3 regions of the Peribacillus sp. FSL R5-0717 genome follow, and region 2 is predicted to be linked to each of the others. Evidence: riboswitches for the same ligand, from Rfam matches in the RefSeq annotation. Region 2 holds a riboswitch; each other region holds the start of a gene.
The links. A riboswitch is a leader RNA that binds a small molecule or an ion and turns the genes downstream of it on or off. The one in region 2 is predicted to bind lysine.

Region 1 (3,286 bases), 1.2 Mb from region 2:
TTTCCAAAGCGCTGGATGGGGCAATCTGGAAATCTTGAAGTATACGAAACACGAGATGCAATTATCCCTCACGGGTGAAATAATCAGCCGCCGCCTGGATTTACACCCTGATTGTCACTTCCAGCTTGAAGCCGGTTTCCTTGCCGAGCAGTTTTCACTGCAAAAAAAATTCCTCAGCGAATCAACGGAAGAAATCAAACGCCGCGCAAAAAAAGTGATATTCACCATCCAATGGGATCCCAGAGATCCAATCTAATGAGCCCTGAAAACAGACTTACCCTTTTTACCGGAAGTCTGTTTTTTATTGGACTCCTGACACTTAAGCTAGCACATTTGCATGCTGACCAAGTTTAAATGCTTCATGAAGGGATTCAACCGCCTTCACCATTTCCTTTTCATTGACGACGGTCGAAACTTTAATTTCCGATGTGCTGACCATTTTCACCTGGATGCCTGTATTGGCCATCACTTCAAACATTTCGGCAGCCACTCCCGGATTGGATACCATACCAGAACCGACGATGGACACTTTGGCCAATCCGCTCTCCGTTTCGACCCGGTCGAATCCCAATTGTTCTTTATTATTTTCCAGAACGATCAAGGCCGCTTCCGTATCTTCACTTTTTGTGGAAAAAGATAGATTCGTCGTATCCTCGGCAGTCATGCTTTGAATGATGATGTCCACATTGATCCGGTTTTTCGCAAGCGTCGTGAAGATCGTGGATAATGCACCAAGTGATTGGGGCAAACCATATATCGTGACCCTCGTAATACTGTCTTCAAAAGCAATGCCGCGTACAATTAAGTTTTCTTCCATAGTTGCTTCCTCCTCTATGATCGTACCTGATTCTCTCTCCATGCTTGAACGGACTTCAAGCGGAATTTGATAATTTTTTGCATATTCGACAGCCCTTGGGTGAAGGACGCCCGCCCCCAGGTTGGCAAGTTCCAGCATTTCATCGTAAGAAATGGATTGGAGTTTTCGCGCGCCTTTTATGTAGCGTGGGTCCGTTGTGAAAACACCCGTTACATCTGTATAAATATCGCATCTATCCGCATTAAGCGCTGCTGCGATGGCAACTGCCGTCGTATCGGAACCGCCTCGCCCTAAGGTAGTGATTTCCCCATTTGCATCGTTACCCTGGAAACCGGCTACGACCACTATTTTCTTCTCCTGAAGCTGGGCTTGGATCCTCGTGGCATCGATGTTTAAAATCCGGGCATTCCCATGAACGGATTCCGTTTGCATGCCAGCCTGCCAGCCGGTATACGAAATGGCTTCATGTCCTTCTTCAATCAATGCCATCGTTAACAGGGAAATCGTTACCTGTTCCCCAGTCGTCAATAGCATATCCATTTCCCTCTTGCTTGGGGATCCGGAAATATCACGCGCCATTGAAACCAATTGGTCCGTTGTTTTCCCCATAGCTGAAACAACGACGACAACCTCATTTCCTTTCTTCGCTTCCTCGATTACCCGATTGGCAACATTTTTGATTTTTTCTACGCTACCGACGGATGTTCCGCCGAATTTTTGAACGATTAATGCCATCCTCATGCACCCTCTCTACTTTTTAGGCAATAAAAAAAGCAATGAGAAATATCTCATTGCTGTGGTCACATATCTTAATACTGTAATCACAGTGAGATAGCTCTCCAGGGTATAAACCCTGACAATCCGCCATTTATTAAATGTCGGACCAGGAGGACAAGGTATGAGTCTTGTCTTCCTTCGGCGGCGTCCCCTTTCAAAACCTTTCATGGAAGCTCATACTTCTCCAGGTTTTTACTCTTGAATTCCGCACCTCTATCAGCACTTTTAAGTTGTCTAGTTAAAAATTCCTTTTAATCATAGCATAGAGATTTATCGGTAGCAAGATTATTCTTGTAATTTTCTAACGATTCCCTCGGCTACCCCTTTTGGCATGCCAGCTTCCATGATTTCCTCGGCCGTCGCCTCTTTGATTTTCTTCAATGATCCAAAATGCCTTAATAATTGCTTCCTTCGCTTTTCCCCGACTCCTGGAATATCATCAAGCTGGGAGTGAACCGCATTTTTCCCGCGTAGCTGGCGATGAAACGTAATCGCGAACCGATGCACTTCATCCTGAATTCTTTGTAATAGGTAAAATTCCTGGCTCCTTGAATCAAGAGGTACAAGTTCAAGCGGATTTCCGATCATCAATTGCGAGGTCCTATGCTTTTCATCCTTAATGAGGCCTGAAAGTGGAATATCCAAGCCTAATTCATTTTCCAGAATATCCCGTACCGCTTCGACATGTCCCTTTCCGCCATCAATGATGATCAAGTCCGGAAGCGGCAGCCCTTCTTTCAATACTCGTGAATACCTTCTTCTGACCACTTCACGCATCGATTCATAATCATCAGGTCCCTGGACAGTCTTGATCTTATATTTTCGGTACTCTCTTTTTTCCGGCTTCCCATCAATGAACACGACTAAAGCGGAAACGGGGTCACTTCCCTGGATATTGGAGTTATCGAAAGCTTCAATTCGATGCGGGGTGTAGATACCCAGTTGTTTCCCGAGGTTTTCCACCGCATTGATCGTTCTTTCTTCATCCCTCTCAATCAAAGAGAATTTTTCCTGAAGGGCGATGGAGGCATTTTTATTCGCCAATTTAAGCATGTCTTTTTTCGCTCCCCGTTTCGGGTGAATCGTTTTGACACCAAGCAGCCCTTCGGCCATTTCGGCATCCACAGATTCAGGCAGCAAGATTTCCTTTGGTTTAAAGTGGTTCGTAATCTCGTAAAACTGACCGAGGAATGTAAGAAGTTCCTGTTCGGGTTCATCGTAGACCGGAAAAAGCGAAACATCCCTTTCTATCAATTTACCCTGCCGGACAAAAAATACCTGAACGCACATCCAGCCTTTATCATAGGCAAAGCCAAATACATCCCTGTCGATGAAATCGGTCGTCATCATTTTCTGCTTCTCCATCGTAATATCGATGTGGGCAATCTTGTCACGGAACTCCTTGGCCCTCTCGAAATCGAGTTCTTCCGATGCCTCCAGCATTTTTTCAGTCAGTTCTTTTTTTATTTCAGTATGCCCGCCGTTCAAGAACCGGTTGATATCATCGACCATTTTTTTATATTCCTGTTCCTCTACATCATATACACATGGGGCCAGGCACTGACCAAGGTGATAGTAGAGACAAACGCGATCCGGTAACGTATTGCATTTTCTTAGGGGATAGATGCGGTCGAGCAATTTTTTCGTTTCGTTAGCTGCAAATGCATTCGGATAAGGACCGAAATATTTCCC
Region 2 (3,286 bases):
GTCCTAGAAGCGATCAATCGTTTGAATTATACGAGAAACATCAACGCCATCCATCTTTCAAAAGGGAAAACCAACCTTATCGGCGTCATCATCCCCTTCAACAATCACCCATATTACGGGGCAATCGTTAACGGAATCACAAAACAGGCAAATGCAATTGGCTGTCATATCGTCATCTTTCAAACAAATTATGACAGGGAGAAAGAGATCCAGGCTTTTAATATGCTGCAAATGAAGCAGCTCGATGGCATTATCGTTTGTTCAAGGATTTCGGAAATGAAAATCCTCTTGGATTATCAAAAATACGGACCGATTATTTTATGTGAAGATACCGCCCAGGCTGAATTCTCATCCATCAGCATTGATCATTATGCAGCTTTCTCCTGTGCCCTTGAGTACGTGATTGCTAAAGGATATAAGAAAATCGGATACAGCCTCGGCCGTAAAAAGAGCAGAAACAGTTCCCATCGTACAAAGGCCTTTAACGATATCATGAGTAAACATCAACTGATTAACAATAAAGAATGGCTGTTTGAAGGCAGTTATCACATTAAGGACGGTGAACAATTGTTTCAGGAATGGAATTCGATGATGGATAAACCTGAAGCCATCATCATCACGAATGATGACACGGCGGCGGGCTTCATTCTTACCGCTAAGAAATTGGGTATAAGGGTACCGGAAGATGTGGCCATTCTCGGCTTCAATAATGATAGCCTTGGCGAAATGCTCGACATCACGACCATTTCCTTACCGCTGGAATGGATCGGGAAAATGGCAGTGGATCTCTTTGAGAATCCTGAAGAGGTCAAACATGTAAAACTGGACTACGCCCTAATAAAAAGGAAAACCGTTTAGTTATCAGGATGTGCTATATTTTGGTACATCGTCACTTGATTCTTCCTTACTGCCATCATTCATTAACTAGGAAAAAATAACCACATAAAATAATCATTGCGATATCCCAGAAGTTATTTTATAATTTTGATATAGTAAAGTTTACTCAATTACTAGCAATCTATTAGCGATTGCATGAATTTCATGAGTACAGTCGTACGACGTCACCTACAAGCTGACGCCAACGATTTTAGAAAATTGAATACTTCCTCATTTACCGATGAGTTAGAGGCTGCAGCTTATAAAAGTAAAACGGACGAGATTCTGGAAAATTAAAGACTCCGTTTGAAAGGATAAGTTGCCGAAGTTAGGGTATATTCCATGTATATTCTCGCTGGCGGTGTTACCGAACAGGAACACCACTGTCACGTTTTTTCAAAAAAGCGTGGGGAGCTATCTTCGGAAGGATAAACGGGTTTATTATAAACAGCCGTCGATCTTTTTCGACTGCTGTTTTTTTTATTTTTCGTTCCCTTCCAATAAAAAGGAGTGTAACATCAATTGTCAAATTCACAATCACCATCAAGCCCTACTGAACTGAAAAGGAGCCTGAAAGCGCGTCATTTAATGATGATTTCATTAGGTGGAACGATTGGAACAGGTTTATTTTTAGCTAGTGGCGGGGCCATTCATTCAGCCGGTCCAGGCGGTGCCTTGGTGGCATACGCGGTCATCGGCATCATGGTTTATTACTTAATGACAAGTCTTGCAGAAATGGCGGCGTTCATGCCAGTGGCCGGTTCATTCCGGGTCTATGCATCCAAATTCGTCGATCCGTCTTTCGGTTTTGCGATTGGTTGGAACTACTGGTATAACTGGGCAATCACCATTGCCGCCGAATTGGCAGCCGTTGTCTTAATTATGAAGTTCTGGTTCCCGGATAGCCCTTCATTTATCTGGAGTGCCATTGCGTTAATCACTATGTTTCTTATCAATTACATGTCCGTTAAAGGTTTCGGGGAAACAGAATTCTGGTTTGCCATGATCAAGGTCGTGACAGTCGTCATTTTCTTGATCACGGGTGTTCTGATCATTCTCGGAATCATGGGTGGGAATGACCCAATCGGTTTTTCCAATTTCACAATGGGCGAAGGTCCCTTTAATGGAGGGTTCTTCACGATTCTAGGCGTATTCATGGCTGCCGGCTTTTCATTCCAAGGAACGGAATTGCTTGGAGTGACTGCTGGTGAAAGTGAAGATCCAGAAAAAAATATCCCTAAAGCGATCAGATCCGTTTTCTGGCGCATCCTCTTGTTCTATATCCTTGCAATTTTCGTTATTGGAATGATCATTCCGTTTACGGATTCACGTTTATTGAGTCAAGATGTTGCCGTAAGTCCATTCACGCTTGTATTTGAACGGGCCGGCCTTGCATTTGCTGCATCCATCATGAACGCGATCATTTTATCATCCGTACTCTCTGCCGGTAACTCTGGCATGTATGCTTCAACCCGTATGTTATGGGACTTGGCACGTGATGGGAAAGCACCGAAATTCCTAGGTAAGTTAGATAAAAGAGGAGTGCCCGTGAATGCACTTATCGTGACTTCCTTAGTTGGCTGTGTTGCATTCTTAGCTTCATTTTTCGGGGACGGCGTCGTTTATATCTGGTTATTGAATGCTTCAGGCATGGCAGGATTCGTCACCTGGGTAGGGATTGCAATTGCCCATTATCGATTCCGCAAAGCTTATGCAGCTCAAGGCCTTGATATGAATGCTTTACCATTCCGGGCAAAAGGCTTCCCATTCGGACCTATATTCGCGCTTGTCCTTTGTATTATCATTATCATCGGACAAGGCTATCAGGCTTTCAGCAGTGATGGGATCGACTGGAATTCAATGTTCGTTTCCTACATTGGCTTGATTCTATTTTTCGTCCTATGGTTCGGCTATAAAATTAAGCATAAAACGAAAATCATTCCGCTAGAGGAATGTGACCTTAAATCAAAATAATACGCAAAGGACCTGTTCTTCCCTAACCGGAGAAGGACAGGTCCTTTTTTCATTTCAAATGATAAACACGGCATTCATATGGTTGCAGGGGTTTGCTGGAGATTCCTTCTTCCTCCTGACCATAATTGCCGATCAGCTTTATGGCAGAATATGCATGCAGCTCTTCAGGCAAAGTATAAGAGGCCTGCTCTTCTTTAAAGTTGCATAGCACCAATAACTTCTCTTCCTCAAACGATCTCGTGTAGGCAAATATTCGTTCATCATCCGGCAACAGCAGTTCAAAACGGCCATAAACGACGATATCATGTTCCTTGCGCAGTTGGATAAGCTTTTTATAAAAATGAAAAATGGAATTCGGATCATTATAAGCCTTTTCTGCATTAATCTCGGGAAAATTGGGATTAACCTTAATCCAAGGGGTCCCGTTCGTGAATCC
Region 3 (3,286 bases), 470 kb from region 2:
AAATAATCTTCGAATGCCGCAAAGTATTCAAAGAATGTGGAGGGCCCAAGTAAGCCATGTGGAGCTCCATCCACCAAGATCACTACTTTGCCTTCTCCTAGTACCGCAGCCAATCGATCAGGTCGTTCCGTATCGATAAATTGAGGAAAAGGAGAATTTTTATTATCTTCAATCATTTGTGAAATATAGGAGCTATCAATTATTTGGTTAACCCTTAAATCAGATATGCGCTGTATGACGGTTTCTACATTCTCGCTATTTGCAATTCCTTCTATATGAAGCACAGCTACTCTTGTTTTGGATAACTTCCCAACAATAATTTCTTCAACAGCAAGTTCTGCAATTGGAAGCCGTTTTCGGATTAAATATAAATTCGTATCAAGTGATTCGACCAGTGCCTCTTTCGGACCGACAACACTGAACTCTACCTCTGGCAGTGTAACTTGCCTCGAAGTGTTATTTGCTGCTTTAACTAAAACTGCCTGATCAGATTTATTTAATGTTATGGCTATATAACCCATTAACAGCTGACTTTGTAGTTCAGCAGGATTTTTTGTAAAAACAAGCCCCTCTATTGGCAAGTTGTGTACAAGCTCCTCCAGAGTTGAAGAATTTGTATGTAAAAAAGGAAGGAGGTCTCTATGCATTATATCTTTATCAATTAATGTATCGAAAAAAGATACACAGTATATTTCATTTTCAAAATTGAGTGTAAAGCTTGTGAAGTCCTTGGACTTTTGCAGATGTTCGAGTACATCAGTGAAGTCTGTAGATTTATGATTTTCTTGCTTTTTAAAGAATGAATATCTTTTCAATAGACTCCACTCCTTTGATTGTAAGATATGGATATTATTAACGAATGGTAGGATTTTATACGCACGAATACTTAGTTGAAATAACTGATTAAAATTAGCGGCCAACTGTAATTTTTCAATATATTTATTAGTGAGTTTTAATCGGATAAATGAAAAAGAATCATTAAAGGGAGTTGTATTGTCTACTACTCCCTCGTCCATTGAATATTTGTTCAGCCTATAACGAATAAAGATGAATCCACCCCAATACTCTAGCCATCCCCATAGATTTCTAGCATTCTTAAAAAACTTCATAATTAGGCTTGCAACAGAATGGATTCCCTGTTATATTACAATCAATTAAATATTTTCTTACTTCGAAATTTTTTGAAGTGAGGATAGAGGAGCAAAGACCATTAGTACACATTTTGAGGAGAATGAGATCCTATGACTATTGTGGAAAGGGGAATTTGCCGAAGCGGAAAGAATCTCATGTTCTTGAAGCTGGTTCTGCTATTGAATAAATACAGGACTGTCATATAGGAAACTATATGGAGGGCTATCTTATGCGCGGAAACATTTTTTGGTAAATATTGTTTCTACTGCAGCAGCGAATCCTCGTTGTTGCTTTTTTGCGTTTACTCCTGAATGGCCCTAACCACCTCTGAATATTTTTAAAAATTATACAAAAGGGTGTGAAGTTATGAATTTTGGCCAAGTTTTAACCGCAATGGTTACCCCGTTCAATCATAATGAAGAGGTTGATTTTAATGCTACGAGAACTTTAGTAAACCATTTGATTGCTAATGGTTCTGATGGATTAGTAATAGCTGGTACAACTGGAGAATCCCCTACCTTAACTCAAGAAGAGAAAATAGATTTATTCAAATTTGTTGTAGATGTTGTTGATGGAAGAGTTCCAGTCATAGCTGGAACCGGCTCAAATAACACGAGAGCTTCCATCAGCTTAACAAAGCAAGCAGAGGCAGCAGGAGTCGACGGAATCATGCTCGTCACCCCCTACTATAACAAGCCTTCTCAAGAAGGATTATTTCAGCACTTTAGCGCTATAGCCCATTCAACATCATTACCGGTAATGCTTTATAATATTCCAGGACGAAGTGTTGTAAACATGTCAGTGGAGACGATTGTCAGCCTCTCAAAAATCAAGAATATCGTGGCAGTAAAAGAAGCAAGCGGTGACTTGGATGCCATGGCACAAATCATAAGCAAAACAACTAGTGATTTTACTTTGTACAGCGGCGATGATGGGTTGACATTACCAGTTTTAGCCATCGGTGGAACAGGCGTTGTTTCGGTTTCTTCACACATAATTGGTAATGAAATGCAAGAAATGATCAATAGCTTTAAAAATGGTGATGTCCTTGGCGCTGCCGCTGCACATCGTACACTTCTTCCAATCATGAAAGCATTATTTGCTGCACCAAGCCCGGGACCAGTAAAATCTGCATTAAATATGCGGGGGGTACATGTTGGAGGTGTCCGTTTACCATTGATCCCTTTAAACGATGAAGAAGAAAGAGCACTGCAAATAGTTCTACAGCCTAGTAACGCAGAAGCCATTTTATTAAATAAATAAAACTAATGATTCTGGAGAAATTTTAAAAAGCAGTGCATACTCGAAAGAAATGCACTGTTTTTTTATCCATGTATGACTCAGGAGAAAGAATTTATACTATATTTAAAGAATCAATAAGGAGAGAGCCAATGGGGGGTACACACAAACCAAACATTCTTGTATTTAGTTCTATTCAGTCAGAGGTCGATGCTTATGCTGATCATATCCGAAATAGTGGGTTTATATCGGTAAAGACAGCGAAAACTTTGGAGGAAGCAGAAAAATATTTACCCGGCACTGAAGTTATTTTGGGATGGAATTTCCCGACGCAATTACTAAGTAAACCAGTTGCCTCATCTGTTCGCTGGTTTCAATCAATGGGAGCCGGGGTCAATGATTTGATTGCAGACAAATCGATACCTCAAAACATTACAATAACTCGAATTATTGACCAATTTGGTGCTTACATCTCTGAATATGTATTTTCGTTTCTCTTGGACATAGTGAAAGACGGTCCTCGGATGAGACAATCGCAATTGGAGCGGAGATGGGATCCTTTCATTTCTGAAACTCTAAAGGGGAAAACAATCGGGGTGGCTGGACTTGGATCGATTGGCGCTGAACTTGTTCGTAAAGCCCGGGCATTTGATATGAATGTGCATGGGTTAAGCTTTAGTGGAAAACAAGCAACACTCGTGGATCTCCACTTTACTCCAGATCAATGGGATGAATTTGTAAAAGATCTGGATTATTTGGTCCTGACGCTTCCTTTAACGGATTCCACTTATCATATCATTAACCAGGACCTTCTTTTAGCGATGAAGCCCAACGCTTACCTTATCAACGTTGGCCGCGGAGCATTGATAGATGAAGGGGATTTACTATCTGTCATGCGAGCAGGACATCTACAGGG

Region 1: another riboswitch for lysine. It lies ahead of NYE65_RS04775 (aspartate kinase); the one in region 2 lies ahead of NYE65_RS10740 (amino acid permease).
Region 3: another riboswitch for lysine. It lies ahead of dapA (4-hydroxy-tetrahydrodipicolinate synthase); the one in region 2 lies ahead of NYE65_RS10740 (amino acid permease).

The regions. Positions count from the first base shown of each region.
Region 1 is NZ_JBBOOF010000001.1:980,326-983,611, forward strand. It holds gene NYE65_RS04770 (YslB family protein) at 1-256, shown strand, start outside; gene NYE65_RS04775 (aspartate kinase) at 320-1,552, opposite strand; lysine riboswitch at 1,642-1,818, opposite strand; gene uvrC (excinuclease ABC subunit UvrC) at 1,880-3,286, opposite strand, start outside.
Region 2 is NZ_JBBOOF010000001.1:2,186,818-2,190,103, forward strand. It holds gene NYE65_RS10735 (LacI family DNA-binding transcriptional regulator) at 1-858, shown strand, start outside; lysine riboswitch at 1,116-1,301, shown strand; gene NYE65_RS10740 (amino acid permease) at 1,399-2,850, shown strand; gene NYE65_RS10745 (glycoside hydrolase family 13 protein) at 2,900-3,286, opposite strand, start outside.
Region 3 is NZ_JBBOOF010000001.1:1,721,410-1,724,695, forward strand. It holds gene NYE65_RS08325 (spore germination protein) at 1-815, opposite strand, end outside; lysine riboswitch at 1,186-1,364, shown strand; gene dapA (4-hydroxy-tetrahydrodipicolinate synthase) at 1,498-2,394, shown strand; gene NYE65_RS08335 (D-2-hydroxyacid dehydrogenase) at 2,523-3,286, shown strand, end outside.